Regions from separate parts of the Phyllobacterium sp. SB3 genome, predicted to be linked through region 4. Evidence: predicted binding sites of a transcription regulator. Region 4 holds the regulator's gene; each other region holds the start of a gene.
What was found. Region 4 encodes LexA, which represses DNA repair genes until DNA is damaged. Its sites were predicted from a motif close to TGTTCNNNNTGTGTTCNG; they were not measured.
Positions count from the first base shown of each region.

Region 1 (5,088 bases), on a different contig from region 4:
AGATCGCGCCCGCGCTCGCCGCCGGCTGCACCGTTATCGTCAAGCCGTCGGAGCTGACGCCTTATTGCGGGCTCGTCTATGCGGTGATCGCCGAGAAGGCGGGTCTGCCCGCTGGCGTCGTCAACGTCGTGACCGGCGACAGCAAGGCGATCGGCGGTGAGCTGACCTCCAACCCGCTCGTGCGCAAGCTGACCTTTACCGGGTCTACGCGCGTCGGAAAACTGCTTTACCAGCAGTCCGCCGACACAATGAAAAAGCTCTCAATGGAACTCGGCGGAAACGCGCCCTTCATCGTGTTCGACGATGCCGACATCGATCAGGCCGTCGAGGGTGCTATCGCGGGCAAGTATCGTAACAGCGGTCAGACCTGCGTCTGCACCAACCGCTTCTACGTCCAGGATGGCGTTTATGAGGAGTTCGCTGCCCGGCTGACAGAACGTGTTCGGGAGATGAAGGTCGGCTCAGGGTTCGACGATGGCGTCGTCCAGGGTCCGCTGATCAACGAAGCGGCCATAGCAAAGGTAGAAGCCCATGTATCGGACGCTGTCGGGCACGGCGGCGTGATCCTCACCGGCGGCAAGCCCCATGAGCTTGGCGGCACCTTTTACGAGCCTACGGTTATCCGGAACGCGAACGCCGCGATGCTGCTAGCGCGCGAAGAGACTTTCGGTCCGGTCGCGGCACTGTTCCCCTTCACGGATGAGGCCGAGGCGATCGAAGCTGCGAACGCATCCGAATTCGGCCTTGCCGCATATTTCTACACCCGCGATCTGGCGCGCGCATTCCGGGTCGGACGCGCGCTCGAAGCCGGTATGGTTGGCGTCAACGAAGGCCTCATCACCACGGAAGTTGCGCCGTTCGGAGGCGTCAAGGACAGCGGGATCGGTCGCGAGGGCTCCGTGCTCGGCATCGAAGAATATCTGCAGGTCAAATACATGAGCCTTGGCGGTCTTTGACGCAAAGCAGGTCCGCGCCGGATCACAGCGGAACTTGCCCCCGAACCGCCGCCGCGGATCGAACAGCGCCCCCCGTTGATCGTCGACGGGCGACGCACGTCGGCGGGCCATTTCGCGCCCAGCCGTTCAGTCCCTTGCTTAGAGGGATATGTGGTTGGCAAACGCCGGCCTGTCGTTCTGGCTCCGCGACAAGGCCATCTGAATCACGAGCGGCTACGAAATCGCCTTGACTCTTGGGCATCAAAAACAGAACAAATAGCGAACATGATGCTGAACCCGTCCCCGGAGGTCAACAAAGGAATTGCGGCCGAGCCCCGCCATAGAGTCGTTGCGCGCGCAGATCGAGAAGATAGAAGGCAGAGGCCGGCGCGTTCAATCGGTGCTCCCGTTCGGGATCTCCGATATGGACTCGCGTCTTCCCAGCAAGGGCCTCGCGCTCGGCGCCCTGCACGAGATTGCGGGCGGCGGCAACGGCGCGATTGACGGCGCTGCCGCCGCGCTGTTCGCTGCTGGCATCGCTGCCAGGACGCGCGGCAAGGTGCTGTGGGTCATCACCCGGCAGGACCTGTTCGCCCCGGCGCTAGCTCAGGCGGGCCTCGCGCCCGATCGGGTCATCTATGTAGAGGCCGGCAACGACAAGACCGTTCTGGCCTGCCTGGAAGAGGGATTGCGCCATGGTGGACTCGGCGCGGTTGTCGGCGAGGTCACCCGGCTCGACATGACCGCCTCGCGCAGGCTCCAGCTCTGCGCTGAGGAGAGCGGCACCGTCAGCATCGCGCTCCGGCGTTGGCGGCGCCAGACCGAGGCCGCCGATTTCGGCCAACCCACGGCCGCCTCAACGCGATGGCGCATCTCGGTCATGCCCTCGGCGGCGCTGCCGGTCCCCGGCGTCGGCCGACACCGCTGGCTGGTCGAGTTGATCCGCGCCCGCGCGGGCGAAAGTGCAGATTTTGTGATGGAGGCGTGTGATGCAGCGGGTCGTCTCGCTCTTCCTGCCGAGTTGGTCGATCGACCGGCATCGGCGGAAGGCCGGCGACGCGGCGCCTCCGGTTGAGGCGCCGCTCGTCCTGATTGGCCGTGACGGAAGAAGGGAGGTCGTGCTGGCGGCGGACGCGGCGGCCCAGGCCGCCGGGGTGCGCGTCGGAATGCCGGCGACCAAAGCTCGCGTTCTCACGCCCGGCCTCATCGTCCATCCCCATGACGCACGCGGCGACGCCGAGGCCCTCGACCGGCTCGCGCTCTGGATACTCCGGCGCTATGCGCCGATCGCCGCCGCCGACCCGCCCGACGGCATCGTCATCGATTCCACCGGCGCCGATCACCTCCACGGCGGCGAAGCGGCCATGCTCACCGGCCTGGTCGACCGGCTCGCGGCCTCCGGTGTGCGCACTCGCGCCGCCGTCGCCGACACCTGGGGCGCTGCGCACGCCATCGCGCGCTATGTCGACAAGCCGACCATCGTCGCCCCCACCGGCCACGGCGCGGCCATCCTCGGCCGCCTGCCGCTGGCGGCGTTGCGTCTGCCGGCCGAAATGCTGGAGGCGCTGCACGTCCTCGGCTTCGAGCGGGTCACCGATCTCCTGGCCCAACCGCGCGCGCCGCTGACGCTACGCTTCGGCCCGCAATTGGGGCGCAGGCTCGACCAAGCCGCCGGAAAGCTCAGCGAGCCGATCGAGCCTATCCGGCCGGAGGAGTTGATCCAGGTGAAGCGCAATTTCGCGGAACCGATCTCAGCCGCCGAGACCATCGCCCGTTATATCGGCAAGCTGGTGGTCCAGCTCTGCGCTGAGCTGGAGGCTAAGGGCCTCGGCGCCAAGCGGCTCGACCTCATCTGTCACCGCGTCGACAATCACCGCCAAGCCGTGCGTGTCGGCACGGCGCTGCCTGTGCGTGACGCCAAGCGGCTGACCCGGCTGCTCTGCGACAAGATCGAGACCATCGAGCCCGGTTTCGGCATCGAGGTGCTCAGCTTGACGGCGACGCTCGCTGAGCCGCTCACCGAGAAGCAAACCCTGACCGCCATGGTCGACGACGGAGTGCCGGACGTATCCGACTTGGTCGACACCCTCATCAACCGCGTCGGCGAGCACAGCCTCTACCGCGCCCAGCCGGTGGCGACCGAGGTCCCCGAGCGCTCCGTCTGCCGCATTCCGCCCATGGCCCCGGAGACCGGCGCGACCTGGACGAGCCGCTGGCCGCGCCCCTCGCGCCTGCTGACGCCGCCCGAACCGATCGAGACCATGGCCCTGCTGCCGGACCACCCGCCGGTGTCCTTCACCTGGCGGGGAATCCGCCGGCGGGTGCGCCGGGCAGATGGGCCCGAGCGCATCCGGGGCGAATGGTGGCTGCGCGACGCCGAGACCACCGCCGTGCGTGACTATTTCAGGATCGAGGACGACAGCGGCGAGCGTTTCTGGGTCTATCGGTCCGGCGACGGCGAAGACCCGAACACCGGCTCGCAGCGCTGGTTCATCCACGGGATATTCGGATGAGCGCGAGCCGCTACGTCGAGCTGCAGGTCACGTCGCATTTCTCGTTTCTGCGAGGGGCGTCCTCCTGCGACGAGCTGTTCGCCCAGGCGGCCGCGCAGGGCATCGAGGCGCTGGCGATCGCAGATCGCAATTCGCTCGCCGGCATCGTGCGCGCCATGGAGGCCGCAAAGGCGACGGGCGTACGCCTAATCGTTGGATGTCGCTTGGATCTTTCCGATGGCATGTCGGTGTTGGTCTATCCGACCGACCGCGCCGCGTATGGGCGCCTCTGCCGGCTGCTCTCGCTCGGAAAGACGCGCGGGGGCAAGGCGAAGTGCATCCTCGAATGGGACGATGTCGTCGCCTATGGCGACGGCTTGATCGCCATCCTCGTCACCGACCAGGCCGACGAGACCTGCGGCCTTCGTCTGCGCAGGCTGCGCGCGGCGTTCGACGACCGGGCTTATCTCGCACTTACCCTGCAGCGCCGGCCGAATGACCAGCTCCGCATCCATGAACTGGCGACGCTCGCCGCGCGGATGCGCGTGCCGACTGTCGTCACCAACGACGTGCTTTACCATGCCCCCGAGCGGCGCATGCTCCAGGACGTGGTGACCTGCATTCGGCACAACATCACCATCGACGAAATCGGCGATCACCGCGAGTATGGCGACCGCTACCTGAAACCGCCCGCCGAGATGTTCCGGCTCTTCCCGCGCAATCCGGAGGCAGTCGCCCGCTCGATCGAGATCGCCGACCGTTGCCGGTTCGATCTGCGCGAGCTGACCTATCAATATCCGGAGGAGCGCGACGACCCGACGCTGTCCCCGCAGGAGACGTTGGAAAAGCTGACCTGGGAAGGCGCCGACGCGCGCTACCCCGAGGGCGTGCCCGACGAAGTGCGCGCCTCGCTCCACCATGAGCTGGGCCTGATCGCCAAGCTTGAGTACGCGCCGTATTTCCTGACCGTCAACAGCATCGTCCGCTTCGCGCGATCCAAGGACATCCTCTGCCAGGGCCGCGGTTCGGCCGCCAATTCGGCGGTGTGCTACGTGCTCGGCATCACCTCAATCGACCCCGGCCGCAATGACCTGTTGTTTGAGCGATTTGTCTCGGAGGAACGCCGCGAGCCGCCGGACATCGACGTCGATTTCGAGCATGCCCGGCGTGAGATCATCATGCAGTGGGTGTTCGACACCTACGGCCGAGATCGGGCCGCTCTCTGCTCGACGGTCATCAGGTATAGGACGAAAGGCGCGCTCAGGGATGTCGGCAAGGCCCTCGGCCTCACCGAGGACCTCACCAAGACGCTGTCGAGCCAAGTCTGGGGCTGGTCGGAAGGCGTCGAGTCTAAGCACGTCGAAGGTCTCAATCTCGATCTCAAAGACCGGCGGCTGCGCCTGACGCTCGATCTCGCACGCCAGCTCATGGGCGCGCCCCGGCACTTGTCCCAGCACCCGGGAGGCTTCGTCTTGACCCAGGACAGGCTCGACGAGCTGGTGCCGATCGAGCCCGCTGCAATGGACGCGAGGCAGGTGATTGAATGGGACAAAGACGACATCGACTCCCTGCGCTTTATGAAAGTCGACATCCTGGCCTTGGGCATGTTGACCGCCATGAAGCTCGGCCTCGACATGCTCGCCGAGCGCAAGGGCATCAAT
Region 1 covers NZ_JBDYKI010000015.1:1,649-6,736, forward strand. Annotated here, with positions in the region: gene ABKW30_RS28615 (NAD-dependent succinate-semialdehyde dehydrogenase) at 1-956, shown strand, start outside; gene ABKW30_RS28620 (damage-inducible protein) at 1,258-2,010, shown strand; gene ABKW30_RS28625 (DNA polymerase Y family protein) at 1,925-3,448, shown strand; gene ABKW30_RS28630 (error-prone DNA polymerase) at 3,445-5,088, shown strand, end outside.
Region 1: a site for LexA is predicted at 1,204-1,221, ahead of ABKW30_RS28620 (damage-inducible protein). Genes of this name have one in related genera too.

Region 2 (5,088 bases), 100 kb from region 4:
CTTCACTGGCAAATTTCTTGGACTCGATCTTATCGCCCATGGCAATGATTGCCCGTGGCTTCGGGCCGATAAAGATGATGCCCTGCTTTTCCAAAGCTTCACAAAAGGCAGCGCGCTCTGAAAGAAAGCCATAGCCGGGGTGTACCGCCTCAGCTCCCGTCTCCTTGCAGGCTGCAATGATCTTTTCAGGAATGAGGTAGCTTTCGGATGCAGCGGCAGGGCCAATGTGCACAGCCTCATCAGCCATTTCGACATGCACGGCATCGCGATCGGCGTCGGAATAGACCGCTACAGTTGCAATACCCATCTCGCGCGCGGATTTGATAACGCGACATGCAATCTCGCCGCGATTGGCAATCAGAATCTTTTTAAACACTTAGACCTCCCAACAGATCTTTGTTTCTATTGTGAAACACATTTTTGCTCAACCGCTGTCTGTCAATTGTATGCAGGTTCCGAAACTTCACGTTTCTTCCCCTCGCGCCAGATCAGATAAGCGCCGGACGCCACGATTATGATGATCCCGACCCATTTAGAGGGTGTTGGAAAATCATTGAAAACCAGAAGCCCGATGAGTACTGCCATGACAATCTCAAGATATTGAAAGGGTGCCAGCAACGAAGCCGGAGCGAGGCGTGACGCCTGCGTAATAAGGAGATGGCCGATTGTGGCTATCAATCCCATCATGAAAAGCAGGAACCACGACATGGCATTGCCTGGCATGGCGAAAGTCATGTCCTGAATGCCCAGTATCGCGGCGGGGATCAGAGCCAGCAAAACGGTGATTGTCCCGCCAAGCCCGGCGTAAAGCTGCATGACAAGGGGTGTATCGACCGTGCCATAGCGGCGGTTAAGGATAAGATAGATCGCAAAAACAGCAGCAGTGCCAAGCGGCAACAGCGATATCCAACCAAACAGTTCCCAGCTTGGCTGGATCACAATCAACGTTCCGATGAAGCCGATTGCAACGGCAATACGCCGCCCCCACCCAACCTGCTCTTTCAAGATGAGCGCTGACAACACAGTCAACATTAACGGCTCGACAAAAAATACAGCCATTGCATCAGCAAGTGGCATGTACTTCACAGCGGCATAGAAACACAGGCTGCCAATACCCATAAGGAAGCCGCGAAACAGGTTTCCCCAAAGTTTTACCGGCTTCAGTGATTTGAATCCCGTCATCGGGACAATAATCATCATTGTCAGAATAGTCTGTACGACAAACCTGAAAAGCGTGGCGGTTGCGGGCGGCAAGCTGTCAAATACCGCAAGCCATTTTGCAATCGCGTCCATCATCGGCAGGAAAAACATGGCGATGGCCATTGCAGAAACGCCCCGCACTTGCTGTGAGGTCGTATTTTCCATTGCCTTGACCTTTCTGAGGAAAGCCTGCCGGTGGGACTTTCGGCATATCCACTCCATCAGAAAAAGCAATCTCGGCGCGCCAACAAACTCGCAAAATAGCTACGGAATTTGACTTTTCAGGCCGTAAATGTTGCAAAGGGCCCTCCCAAGACTGAAAAAACAAGAAGAAACTGGAGAATTCAATGAATTTTCATTCAAACATCATGACCGAAACACCAGACATGGACACCATGGGCGGCAGGCTGTTGCGGGCACGCGATGTCAAATCCATGAGCGTATCGCAGGTTGCCGAACGTATTGGTGTAAAGACCCAGACAATTCTTGCATGGGAGTCCGATCGCTCAGAACCCCGCGCCAACAGATTGGTCATGCTTGCAGGATTTCTCGGCGTGACACCGACCTGGTTAATGCATGGCATTGGTCAGGCTCCGGCAGATGCAGCAGAAGATGCCGCAACAATCAATGCAGAACTCCGGATACTCAAGAATTACCACGAAAAGCTTGGCGACCGGATCAGTCAGCTGGAAGATCGCGTCGCAACGCTCAAAGCCGCGTAAAATATGGGGATTCACCGCTTTGTTCGACGGTGACCTCTGGAACATATAGCGAACGCCCATCGCGTTTAACATCGAACCATGCAAAGATCAGAAGTGATTCGAAACGACAGAATATTGGCCTGCCATGGATGATAATAACGATCTATTTTCAGCAATTGTGAAAACTGCTCGCGAGCGGCAGGAAGCAGTTGCACCGGCAAAGAAAGCCGATACTGCTCCTCAGGCTGCCACTGCGGCTCCAATTGCACCAGCGCAATCCGCTGCCGCAAGAGCCCCTCTGCGCGCTGTTCCGGAAAGCAGCGGCAATTATAACGCTTCCGACATTGAGGTTCTTGAAGGTCTCGAGCCTGTCCGCCGTCGTCCGGGTATGTATATCGGGGGCACGGATGAGCGTGCCCTGCATCACCTTTTTGCTGAAATCATTGATAACTCCATGGATGAGGCCGTTGCCGGCCATGCCAACTTCATCGATATCGACCTTGACGAAAACGGCTACTTGTCCGTGATGGATAATGGTCGTGGTATCCCGATAGATGCGCATCCGAAATTCAAGGACAAATCCGCGCTCGAAGTCATCATGACCACGCTGCATTCGGGTGGCAAATTCGACTCCAAGGTTTATGAAACCTCCGGTGGTCTGCATGGTGTTGGCGTTTCTGTGGTCAATGCGCTGTCCGATCATCTTGAGGTCGAAGTTGCCCGCAACCGCCGCCTTTATCGTCAGCGCTTCTCGCGCGGCAAGGCACTTGGCCCGCTTGAAGAGGTCGGTGAAGTACAGAACCGGCGTGGTACCCGCGTGACCTTCCATCCGGACGCCGAAATCTTCGGCCAGGACGCAAAGTTCGATCCCGCGCGCCTCTACAAGATGGCACGCTCGAAGGCTTATCTGTTCGGCGGCGTTGAGATTCGCTGGAATTGTGCTCCATCATTGCTTGATCCAAAAGATCCGACGCCTGATAAGGCTGTTTTCCACTTCCCCGGGGGATTGAAAGATTACCTTGGCGCTTCGCTCGGCAAGGATTTTCAGATTACCCGCGAAATGTTTGCCGGAAAGACCGAGAAGTCCGGCGGGCACGGTTCGATGGAATGGGCAGTTGCATGGTATGGCGGGGACGGTTTCGTAAACTCCTACTGCAATACCATTCCCACAGGCGAAGGTGGCACCCACGAAGCCGGACTACGCATTGCCCTCACCCGTGGCTTGAAGGCCTATGCGGAACTGACAAACAACAAGCGCGCTTCCATCATCACCACAGATGACGTGATGATTTCGTCCGCCGCCATGCTGTCTGTATTTATCCGCGAGCCGGAGTTTGTCGGACAGACCAAGGACAAGCTTGCAACTGTCGAGGCACAGCGCCTCGTGGAAAATGCTATCCGCGATCCATTTGATCATTGGCTTGCTGCCTCTCCACAGGAAGCATCCAAACTGCTCGATTGGGTAGTGGATCGCGCGGAAGAGCGCGTGAAACGCCGTCAGGAAAAAGAAGTAAACCGCAAATCAGCGGTCAAGAAGCTGCGCCTGCCCGGCAAACTGGCCGATTGCAGTCAAACTGGCGCGCTTGGCGCAGAACTCTTTATCGTCGAGGGTGATTCCGCAGGTGGTTCCGCCAAGCAGGCACGTGATCGCGCGACGCAGGCCGTATTGCCTCTACGCGGCAAGATACTGAACGTCGTAAGCGCTGGCCGCGAAAAGATGACGGCAAACCAGCAGATTGGCGATCTCATTCAGGCGCTTGGTTGCGGAACGCGGTCGAAGTATCGCGATGAAGATTTGCGTTACGACCGCATTATTATAATGACCGACGCCGACGTTGATGGCGCTCATATCGCTTCGCTCCTCATCACGTTCTTCTATCAGGAAATGCCGGATCTTATCCGCAACGGCCACCTGTTCTTGGGCGTTCCGCCCCTGTACCGGATCGCCCAAGGCGGTACAGTCGCCTATGCGCGGGATGATGCCCACAAGGATGAGTTGATGAAGACGCTTTTCACGGGTCGTGGGAAGATTGAAATCGGGCGCTTCAAGGGACTTGGTGAAATGCGCGCTGATCAGCTCAAGGAAACGACCATGGATCGCAAGAAGCGCACATTGCTTCGTGTCCAGATCGACGAAGAATGGGCGAATGAAACCCGTCTTGCCGTCGATGACCTGATGGGAACGAGACCGGATGCACGGTTCCGCTTTATTCAGGACCGGGCTGCATTTGTTGAGGAATTGGATATCTAGACAAGGTTGCACCCTCCTGCTGCGTGGTTCGACGGGGCTCACCATGAGGAAGGTGGGAGACTGCATGGGCAATTGCGGACGATGCAATTATTGCTGTTCTGCAATCAACCACCTTCCTCATAGTGAGCGTCCTGAGCTTGTCGAAGGGCGAACCACGCAAAAAGTTCATGCAAGCGTATCTAAATTCAGCCCATCGATGCTCTAAACGCCGTCCACTGGCGACGGAGGGGCGAAATCTCGGCTATCTCCGTAGCGGCATCAAAGCCCTTGGCTTTCAGCCGCTTCAAATACACCGGCGTCAGCCAAACCGGCAGATAGGCAGGGCGCAGTGATTTCGGCAAGGATTTCGCGCCTGCATGAAACTTTGTGAAATGATCTTCGGCCAACGCAATCATCGCAGCGATGGCACGCTTGGTTGCCTCGGGATCAGTTCCATCCAGCAAAACCTGCGATGAGCAGCCGACAGCGGCAAGCACATCCGCCGGTATATAGACCTGACCACGACGCCGATGCAGCGGTAAAAGCCGCAAAAGCCCCGTGATGGCTTGAGCGACACCGGCGTGTCCGGCAAGATCGGCAAATTTGGCAGCCTGCTCTGCATCAAGGATTAGTGACGCGAGCTGGATAATCGCCGAAGCAGTTTCCCCGCAATAGCCCTCCAGATCATTGCGGCTCGGCATGGGATCATCGTAAAAGTCGAAAATGCGCGCTTCACAGTAATTGTCAAAAGCTGCTCGCGGCAAATTATATGCTTTGATCGCGTCCAGAAGCGCCGCCGCTACAGGATTAGCCGCTGCTGAACCATGCTCCGTGCCGTTGATCAGATCACGCCACCACTGCAACCGGACTTCACCCGGAAGAGGATCGCGGATCAGGTCGCGAATACGCGCAATTTCGACATTAAATGCATAAAGCGCTGCCAAAGCGCCGCGCTTT
Region 2 covers NZ_JBDYKI010000004.1:643,940-649,027, forward strand. Annotated here, with positions in the region: gene ABKW30_RS18525 (acetyl/propionyl/methylcrotonyl-CoA carboxylase subunit alpha) at 1-376, opposite strand, end outside; gene ABKW30_RS18530 (EamA family transporter) at 439-1,365, opposite strand; gene ABKW30_RS18535 (helix-turn-helix transcriptional regulator) at 1,548-1,922, shown strand; gene parE (DNA topoisomerase IV subunit B) at 2,047-4,152, shown strand; gene ABKW30_RS18545 (phytoene/squalene synthase family protein) at 4,338-5,088, opposite strand, start outside.
Region 2: a site for LexA is predicted at 1,960-1,977, ahead of parE (DNA topoisomerase IV subunit B). Genes of this name have one in related genera too.

Region 3 (5,088 bases), 200 kb from region 4:
GAGACGGGCTTTGATTGTTTTCGCCACATGCGCGCCCTGTTGCTTTGCGGCCGGAGCTATGCCCGGAACCATGCCCTTATCGCCATTGGCAACTGTCGCTGTATCACCAATCACGAAGATTTCGGGGTGATCCGGTGCTGTCAGGTCGGGATTGACGGCAAGGCGCCCTGCCCGATCGGATGAAGCATTCAACCATTTGGCAGCGGGAGATGCCTGCACGCCAGCTGCCCAGATAATCGTCTTAGCCTGCAGTGATTGCCCTGCGAATTCGACGCCATCGGCATGGCACGCGGTGACAGGATTGCCGACATGTACTGTAACGCCCAGCTTTTCGAGCGCGCGTTGCGCGTATGCAGAAAGCTCTTCGTTGAAGGCCCCGAGCACGCGAGTACCGCCCTCTATCAGCACGACCCGTGCTGTGGCTGGATCAATCACACGGAAATCGCCCTTTAGTGTATCGCGCGACAGATCGGCCAATGTTCCGGCAATTTCCACGCCTGTGGGTCCGCCACCAATAATGACAAATGTGAGCAGTTCCTGACGCTTTGCCGGATCTGGCTCGCGCTCGGCTTTTTCGAATGCGGTCAGAATACGCCGGCGTATCATAGTGGCATCTTCCAAGGTTTTCAGCCCGGGCGCAAAGGGCTCCCAATCGTCGTGACCGAAATACGCGTGCCGGGCGCCGGTTGCCAGAACAAGCGTATCGTACGGAATGGTTTCCCCATCGAGCGTTGAAACAGTCTTTGCAGTCGTATCAACACTGTGCACCGTGCCGAGCAGCGTTTTCACATTCTTGAATTTTCGCAAAAGGTGCCGGATCGGCCAGGCGATCTCCGACGTTGCCAGTGTCGAGGTTGCGACTTGATAGAGCAACGGCTGGAACAGGTGGTGATTGCGTTGATCGATCAATGTTATGTCGATATCGACATTGCGAAGGTTTTGAACTGTGACCAGACCGCCAAAGCCTGCGCCAACGATAACGAGACGATGACGGGGTGCGGCTGGTGTTTCGACTTGTGTCATAACCGGGCTCCAATGCACTTGCGCAACAGGTCTAACAGACCCCTCAGCTTGCGACAATTGCACTAAAGTCCGGTCAGCAATGCATTATCAATCGGGCCAATAGCGGGCTTACGCCACGGTTGCCGGCTCACGCTGTATATGCGTCTCGAAAAGAGACGTGCCAATATTATGCGCAGTATCGAAATGCTTGGCGGGGTCTTGCGAGTCCGATTCCAGAAGCAGAGTTGATGACACTACGGGAGCGCCGCAATAGTCGAATATCCCATGATCGATCTGTGTTTTCATGGCGTCATCATAGCCATGTTTCTCATAGGTTCCGGCGTCCGCCCCACCAATCCCGACAAGATGAATTGGAAGATGGCCGAGCTTTTTCTCCAATTTCCCATCCCCGTCATCATAGGCCCAGCCATTTGAAAACACGCGATCAATCCATCCCTTTAGAAGGCCGGGCATAGACCACCAATAGACTGGAAAGACGAGTACCAAAGCATCGGACTTGTCTATCCGCGCCTGCTCATCTGCGACATCGGACGGTGCAGGCGCTTTCTTTCGGTGGGCCGCAATGTCACCTTCACTAAATCTTGGATCAAAACCTTCTGCGGTAAGGTCAGCCAGTTCGTAGGAATGACCGGTCCCGGAATGCAATAAGCCCTCTCCGATCCTGGCAGCAATGCTGCTGGTCAGCGAGTTTGGTTCCGGGTGCGAGATAACAATAAGCGCATGCATGTCGATAACTCCTGAAGAGCGGTTGCAGATAGCAGTACAATACTATATACTTTTAGTAAGTTACTTTTGGTATATAGCGATGTCAAGCACAGAATCTACAAACCTTCCTTCCCAATCCTCTCCACGTCAGCGACTTTCAAGGCAGGCACGGCATCGTCAATTGCTGGATGTCTCATGGCGGCTGATACGGGACGAAGGAACAGAAGCCCTGACGCTCGGGCGCCTCGCCGAGCAGTCGGGCGTCACCAAACCGGTCGTCTATGATCATTTCGGCACGCGCCCCGGTTTGCTCGCGGCTCTCTTTATGGAGTTTGATGCCCGTCAGACTGCAATCATGGATGCCGCCCTTGAACGTGCAGCGCACAGTTTGATTGATGTCGCCAAGACGATCGCTTCTTCGTATGTCGATTGTGTTCTCACACAGGGACGTGAAATACCTGGTATCATTGCAGCGCTGAAAGGTTCACCGGAACTTGAAAAAATAAAGCACGATTTTGAAGCGATCTTCATAGAAAAATGCAGAGGCCTTCTGGATGCTTTTTCTGGCGTAGAAGGTGTTTCATCAGCGGGACTATGGGGAATGCTTGGTGCCGCTGAAGGCTTGTCGAATGCCGCAGTGGGCGGCGATATCACACCGTTACAGGCTAAGAACGAGCTTTACGAGATAATCATTTCGATGGTTCAACGAAGCGCATAAAGCGACTGACGGGCCACTCCGGCCAGCCGTTACTAGTCGGAATAAGCTCGGCTTAAATGCGATTTGTGCCGAATGACTATACAAAGTCACCCGGCACGCTCAATCAGTTTATGGTGCAATCAAGCAGCGCAGATCAGAACGGAATTTCGTCGTCGAGATCGCGCGAGAAGTTCCCGCCGCTTGAGCTGGAAGAACTACCTGCATTGGAGCGGCCGAAATCGGAGCCGCCGCGATCATCACCCACTTGCCCGCGACCGGAATTGCTCTCGAATGAACGTCCGCCGCCAGCTCCCGCACCCTCACCGCGCGAATCCAGCATTTGCAGTTCACCACGGAATTTTTGCAATACTACTTCTGTCGAATAGCGGTCATTGCCAGTCTGGTCCTGCCACTTACGGGTTTGAAGCGCACCTTCCAGATAAACCTTCATGCCCTTCTTCAGGTACTGTTCGGCAACTTTGGCAAGATTGTCATTAAAGATGACAACCTGATGCCATTCGGTCTTTTCCTTGCGTTCTCCGCTATTCTTGTCGCGCCAGCTTTCCGAGGTCGCAATACGCAGATTTACAACGGGATCGCCTGAACCAAGCCGCCGGACTTCCGGGTCAGCGCCAAGATTTCCAACCAAAATGACCTTGTTGACACTGCCTGCCATGTTAAAAACTCCACAAATTCCAATTTTAAATTTTGGCTATCATACAGAAGCCGTGGCAGCGGCGGACAATTGATTGCCACTATCCACAATATACAACTCGTTACCGAACCGTGCTTCAATCTCCAATGCAACACTCCTGCCAGATTTGTCAGGAGACATTCCCGCACTGCTTACATACTTCGATCATCTCTGATGGACGTATCAGCCGTCAGCCCGCCGTCGAACACATTCACAAACGTCAAGAGTCAGTGTCCGTAATTTTTGTTCTTTCTTTGTTCTATCACTTGCTCTAACAATGTCAACATGGCTATGGTGATTCAAGACGGTGGGTAAAACCCGGCCTCGTAAATTATCCATAACGCACTAAATAAAGGGAACGCTTCTCCTAGAGAGCAATTCCCCAAAATAGCGGCATGCCCTGTCAAAGGCGAACGAACATGAGCGATCAGAAGTACATTTCCATTCGCGGTGCGCGCGAACATAATTTGAAGAATATCGATCTTGACCTGCCGCGGGACAAGCTGATTGTCATGACCGGCTTGTCCGGTTCGGGCAAATCATCCCTCGCCTTTGATACGATCTATGCCGAAGGTCAGAGACGCTATGTCGAAAGTCTTTCGGCTTATGCGCGGCAATTTCTGGAAATGATGCAGAAGCCGGATGTCGACCAGATCGACGGCCTGTCTCCTGCAATTTCCATTGAACAGAAGACAACCAGCCGCAATCCGCGCTCGACAGTGGGAACTGTCACAGAGATTTATGACTATCTGCGCCTGCTTTATGCACGCGTTGGCGTTCCCTATTCGCCGGCAACAGGATTGCCGATCGAGAGTCAGACCGTCAGCCAGATGGTGGACCGCGTCATGGCACTTGAGGAAGGCGCTCGCCTGTTCATTCTCGCGCCTATCGTGCGTGGTCGTAAGGGCGAATATCGCAAGGAACTCGCTGACCTGCAAAAACGCGGCTTTCAGCGTGTAAAGGTCGATGGCACATTCTATGAAATCGCGGATGTCCCGGCGCTGGACAAGAAGTACAAGCACGACATCGACGTTGTGGTCGACCGTATCGTCGTACGCCCGGACATTTCTGCGCGCCTCGCTGATAGCCTGGAAACCTGCCTGAAACTTGCTGATGGCATCGCTATTGCGGAATTTGCTGACAAGCCGCTACCTGCGGATGAAACGTCCAGTGAATCGGCCAATAAATCCAAGAACGAAACGCATGAGCGTATCATGTTCTCGGAAAAATTTGCCTGCCCCGTGTCAGGCTTTACCATCACGGAAATTGAACCGCGCCTGTTCTCGTTCAATAATCCGTTTGGCGCCTGCCCGACCTGCGATGGCCTTGGTACGCAAAAGGCAATCGATCCGACGATGATCATTCCGGACGAGGCGTTGACGCTGAAAAACGGCGCGATTGCGCCTTGGGCGAAGTCAAGTTCTCCCTACTACAGCCAGACGTTGCAGGCGCTTGGTGAAGCCTACGGATTCAAGCTTGGCGATCGCTGGCGCGACCTGAATGAGGATGCACGCGAGGCTATTCTTTATGGCACCGGCAGCCGCGAGATCGCATTCTCCTATGATGATGGCCTGCGCTCTTACCGCACGACCAAATCATTCGAGGGTGTCATTCCCAATCTGGAGCGCCGCTGGAAAGAGACGGATTCTGCCTGGTCGCGTGAGGAAATAGAACGCTTCATGTCCGGCACGCCCTGCCCGGCCTGCAAAGGTTATCGTCTGAAGCCCGAAGCGCTCGCCGTGAAAATTGGTGGCCTGCACATCGGTCAGATCACTGAGAAATCCATTCGTCATGCGGATGCATGGTTCAGCGATATCGACAAGAGTTTCAATGAGAAACAGACTGAGATCGCGGCGCGTATTCTCAAGGAAATTCGCGAACGCCTGCGGTTTCTCAACGATGTCGGCCTCGATTATCTCGCGCTTTCACGTAATTCAGGCACATTATCGGGCGGCGAAAGCCAGCGCAT
Region 3 covers NZ_JBDYKI010000004.1:336,294-341,381, reverse strand. Annotated here, with positions in the region: gene ABKW30_RS17120 (NAD(P)/FAD-dependent oxidoreductase) at 1-1,023, opposite strand, end outside; gene ABKW30_RS17115 (NAD(P)H-dependent oxidoreductase) at 1,132-1,749, opposite strand; gene ABKW30_RS17110 (TetR/AcrR family transcriptional regulator) at 1,829-2,446, shown strand; gene ABKW30_RS17105 (single-stranded DNA-binding protein) at 2,580-3,101, opposite strand; gene uvrA (excinuclease ABC subunit UvrA) at 3,539-5,088, shown strand, end outside.
Region 3: a site for LexA is predicted at 3,364-3,381, ahead of uvrA (excinuclease ABC subunit UvrA). Genes of this name have one in related genera too.

Region 4 (5,088 bases):
AGCTGCGGCGCCCAAACCACGTCGGTCTTGTAGACATCAATGTCGGTGTTTCCGGCGGCCAGCCAAAGGCGGTACTGGCCGAAATTGTCCGAGCTGCTGGATGGCATGGCAACAATCGAAACTTTATTTCCAGTCTCTTTCTCAAACCGGTCAAGCTGCTTGCGTAGCTCAGCAGTCTCATTACCGGTCGAGCTGTAAACTATAGAAAGATTTGCCGCGTAGGCACCGGAAGACAGAAGCGCTGCAAGCAGGGCACCTGCAAGAATTGAACTCTTTTTCATAAACCCTCCCAAAAATGTTTGATGGATCGCCAGTGCCGGACGGCAGGTAACCCCAATCGATAAACCCCTCCTCAAGCGCATCAGTGATGAAATTAACCAATCCAAAGCGCTTTGGATGGAAGGTGTCAAAACGCAAATCGATTGTCAATAAATAGTTTATGAACGCCTGTAATCGTACAAATAAAATTGTTCTGATCATTTAAAGCGCTTTGAAGTATGGTTATAGTAAGCTGAGTTAGATGATGGACCGCACAGATCGGAACGTAGTTTGGACATCCGGCATGAAGCTTAAAGAACTTGCTGATAAACTCAGCCTTTCGCAGACGACAGTTAGCCGGGCATTGAACGGCTATCCTGAAGTCAATGAAGCGACGCGCGAGCGGGTCAACAAGGCGGCGTTAAAGTTCGGCTATAGTGCAAATGCAAATGCCCGGCGGCTCGCCATGGGCCGCGTTGGCGCCATCGGCATTATCGTTCCCGCTGAATCAAGCCAGCGTTTCGGACCGCACACAGCCGAGTTTCTTGCCGGCTTGGCAGAACGCCTTGCGCATGACGAAATAGACTTCCTCATCAGTCCTCTCGTCGACAATGATGAAATCTCGGTCTACAAGCGCCTGATTTCCAGCAAGCGCGTCGATGCCATCATTGTCTCTCACCCGTCTCTCGTGGATGAGCGCGTTTCGATGCTGATCGACGCAAAGTTTCCTTTTGTTCTGCATGGACGCACCAATGTCGGCAAACCGCACGCGTGGCTCGACATCGATAATCAGGGCGCGTTTTATCAGGCGGCGAGCCATTTGCTTGATCTCGGGCACCGCCATATCGCCATGATCGATGGCTTGAGGGGGTTCACATTCTCCGAACATCGCGAGCTTGGTTATCGGCAAGCACTTGGCGAACGCGGTATTGAAATAGATTCGCGGTTCATCGTGCATGACCGTTTCTCCGATGAAATCGGCTTCCGCGAAACGCAGCGCCTGCTTGCATGCACACCACAGCCGACGGCTATTATTGCGGGATCAATGATGACTGCTCTGGGCGTCGCTCGTGCCGTACGCAATAATGGCTATCAACTCGGCAAACAGGTGTCGCTCATCACGCATGATGACGTTTTCCCCTATCTCAACGCCAGCAACATGGTGCCATCGATGACCACGACGCGGTCGTCGATGCGGGCTGCGGCCACCCGGATTGCTGAAATGCTCGTGCGCGTGCTTGATGGAGAGCCAGTTGATGACATTCACGAACTTTGGCCGGTGGACCTTATTGTCCGCCAGTCAAGCGGGCCTCCTGTAAGCAGCTAATCGGCGCTTCTCGCCTTTTTCACAACGTTTCGTCTAATTTTTACCGTCGTGTGCTATAAGTGGCTGGTTTATACCAGATATTAATCCTTGTGGAACACAACTGGAACATATAGTGTTTGTTCTGGTTTTGTTTTTCCGATTCCACGCTGAAGGATCGCCCCATGCTCACGCGCAAACAACATGAACTTCTGCTTTTCATTCATGAACGGTTGAAGGAAACGGGTATCCCTCCCTCATTTGATGAGATGAAGGATGCCTTGGATCTCGCATCCAAATCGGGCATCCACCGCCTTATCACAGCGCTGGAGGAACGAGGCTTTATTCGGCGCCTTGCAAATAGGGCCCGGGCCCTGGAAGTGCTCCGCCTTCCGGATTCGATAGCGCCGGGACTGAATGCCCAGCGTAAGTTCTCCCCAAGTGTCATAGAAGGCAGCCTCGGCCGCAATATTGCGCCGCCTCGCCCTCAAGCAAGCTCAGCAGACATCGTTGCTGCAAACATGATCAGTATTCCGGTTATGGGCCGGATTGCTGCCGGTGTGCCTATCGCTGCAATCCAGAACCAGACTCATATGCTGAACCTTCCGCCAGATATGATTGGCAGCGGCGAGCACTATGCACTTGAGGTCAAGGGTGACTCCATGATCGAGGCCGGAATTTTTGATGGCGACACCGTTGTCATAAAACGCGGCGATACAGCCAGCCCCGGTGAAATCGTCGTTGCTCTTGTTGACGATGAGGAAGCAACCTTGAAGCGGTTCCGGCGCAAGGGTGCATCAATTGCACTTGAAGCAGCGAATCCAGCCTATGAAACACGAATTTTTGGACCAGACCGGGTTCAGGTGCAGGGCAAATTGGTCGGCCTGATACGTCGCTATTGAGTTGCGGCATCAGGAGCAGGAATGGGCTCGCTGAAAGAATACGCTCCTGCAGGGCGTTGTTACGAAAGCTGCCAGAGTTCTCCTTTGAGCGCTTGTCAGGAAGATTTCGCGCAGCACGTGAATAATTGCGATAGGTATTCCAGGGTCGATTAGATTGCCCAACAGCATATGTCATCTGGGCAGTTTGCAGGCGGTGTGAAAGTGCATCCGCCGGGTTTTTCGATTCTGAATTATTTTTGGATTGCGAATTGTCGAAGCTTATTTCCATCGCCCCTTTAATTGCCAGATCGCGTTTTGAAATCGTCAATACGCCAGCATCCCGGCACGTAGGGGCTTCGGCTGCATAGGCAAGAATAACAATATCACCTGACATGCATGCATCGGTCATTTTTTCAGGATCGTCCGTATATGCAAGAACCAGTCCTCCCGGCTCCCGTGCGGTGCAAACCCGCTCAAAGCATTCGAATTGCGTGTCGTTGACAGCAAGCCCAGCTCCTACAGGCTTAATGAGTTCATCTGCACCATATCCTTGCTGCCAGTTTTTCAGATGAAATGCGCTTCCCACTGCCCTGTTGATGGCGAGGTTTCCTTCGCTGGTCCTTAGAGCAACGAGTTTGCCGTCTTCTGAAATCATTATGCTCGGCTCGTTCGAATTCCCCATGACAATAAACGCCAATACAAGAAGCGGTAAAGCACACAACCGCAGCCACGTTGAAAGAAACACCAGCAGCAGAAGCGCTGTGGCCAAAAGAATAAGCGTCAACGGGGGCATCAAGCCAAGGTTTCCGCTGGGCGAGTGGGATGCCACAGCTTTTGCGATGATGATGACCAATTCAATACCCTGCCCCATGACAGCGAACGGCAGCCAATCGAGATCGAAAGGCATGGCGAGCAGGCCAAGTACGGCAAACGGCATCACCAGTATTGAGACAACCGGCAATGCCAGTGCGTTTCCAATCAGTCCGAAGGGAGCTGTATTGTTGAAATGATAAGCTGCAAAAATTGCGCTGGCTGTTCCTGCGACGAGCGAAGTCATGGCGATACCACCAACATAGTTCAACGCTCGCGACGGAATTGACCACATCCCGTATCCCGTCCCCTTCCCCCGACGACTTCGCTTTAATTGATACCGAGACCACCAGCCGTAAAAGGCGATAAGCGCTGCCGTCGCTGAGTATGACATCTGAAATCCGGGACCTAAAATTTCATGCGGTGAAATGGCCAAAGTGATACATGCCGCAATAGCAAGATTGCGCATGGAGATCGCCGACCGGTCAACTGTTACCGCCAGCAGCATAACGGCAAGCATCACAAAACTTCGTTGTGCCGCAACATCGGCGCCCGAAAGCAGGAGATAGAATGCGGAGCCCAGCAAAGCGATGACGGCAGCGAATTTCTTAACCGGATAACGGACCGATGCATTTGGAAACAGGGCGAATACTGCTCGCAGCCCGCCTATGATAATTGCTGCGACCAAAGCCATGTGAAAACCGGAGATCGACAATATGTGAGACAAACCACTTAAACGCATGGCGTTGTTCGTATCATCGCTTATTCCGTCACGCTGCCCGGTCACGAGCGACGTTGCAATATCGCCCGGTTCCCCCTTGATATTATGCAGAATGCGCTGGGTCAGTTGCTGGCGAATATTGCTCACAGTCAACAGTGCGGCTGCCAGCAGTCCCTGTTTTGGCGGAACATGGATTTTTTCCGGAGAACCAAGCAAAAAGCCATTGGCTCCTATCCCGCGATAATAGTTGTAAAAGGCAAAATCATAATTGCCCGGGCGCACAGGGCCTGATTGCGGACGCAGATGGACGAGCCCGTGCAATCCATCTCCCACACGGATGTCTCGCGGCATTTTGCGTGCCGAAACGGTGACCCGATCGGGGCCAAAGCGCAGAGACGGACGCTCGGTAGCAAGCACATCCATGGTAACTCGCCAGCCACCCCTTGCATCCCTTGTTATTGCTGAAACGCGCCCTGTCATACGGGTTGTCACTTCAGAGCCCAGCATTGGCGTCGCGGCCCGAAATGTTTCCAACTTGGCGCACAGCATGCCGATAACGAATGCAACTGCGAACAATAGGATCAGCTTTAGGGCTGGTCTTGCGTCTGCCAACATATAGCCCGCTACAAGCGCAGTCACTTCAAACAGGATTGCGCTAAGCTGCGGCTCCGTTCCTGCGTTGAAATAAACAATCGAACCTATCCCTGCGAACACTGGCAAGAACAGGAATGTTGTACCGCGCGTTGCCTCATTACTGATGGCATTTGGTACGGCCCGAACAATATTCGCGGCGCAAGCCTCGGCAATTTGCCTGGCAACAACAAGATAGCTGCGGACACCCGCCCATTTGCGTTCAACAACCCCGCTATTATAGACATCAACAGCAAACAGCTCTTGGGCGCCCTCTGACTGAGACCAGAAGCGTGTTTCACTCGTTTTCGCGTCTGTTGACGGCTCGATCATTGATCCCCATTTCTGCCAATGCCCTTGCACGACAGCACCGCTATGGTACATCAACGCCAAATCAATTCGATTGGACGTTCGACTAATAGACCGAACTGCCCTGGAGACCCTATGTCATCTTCTGTCGTTACCCGTTTCGCTCCCTCACCCAC
Region 4 covers NZ_JBDYKI010000004.1:540,066-545,153, forward strand. Annotated here, with positions in the region: gene ABKW30_RS18065 (ABC transporter substrate-binding protein) at 1-281, opposite strand, end outside; gene ABKW30_RS18070 (substrate-binding domain-containing protein) at 563-1,585, shown strand; gene lexA (transcriptional repressor LexA) at 1,747-2,463, shown strand; partial or broken gene ABKW30_RS18080 (ComEC/Rec2 family competence protein) at 3,191-4,987, opposite strand; gene gltX (glutamate--tRNA ligase) at 5,048-5,088, shown strand, end outside.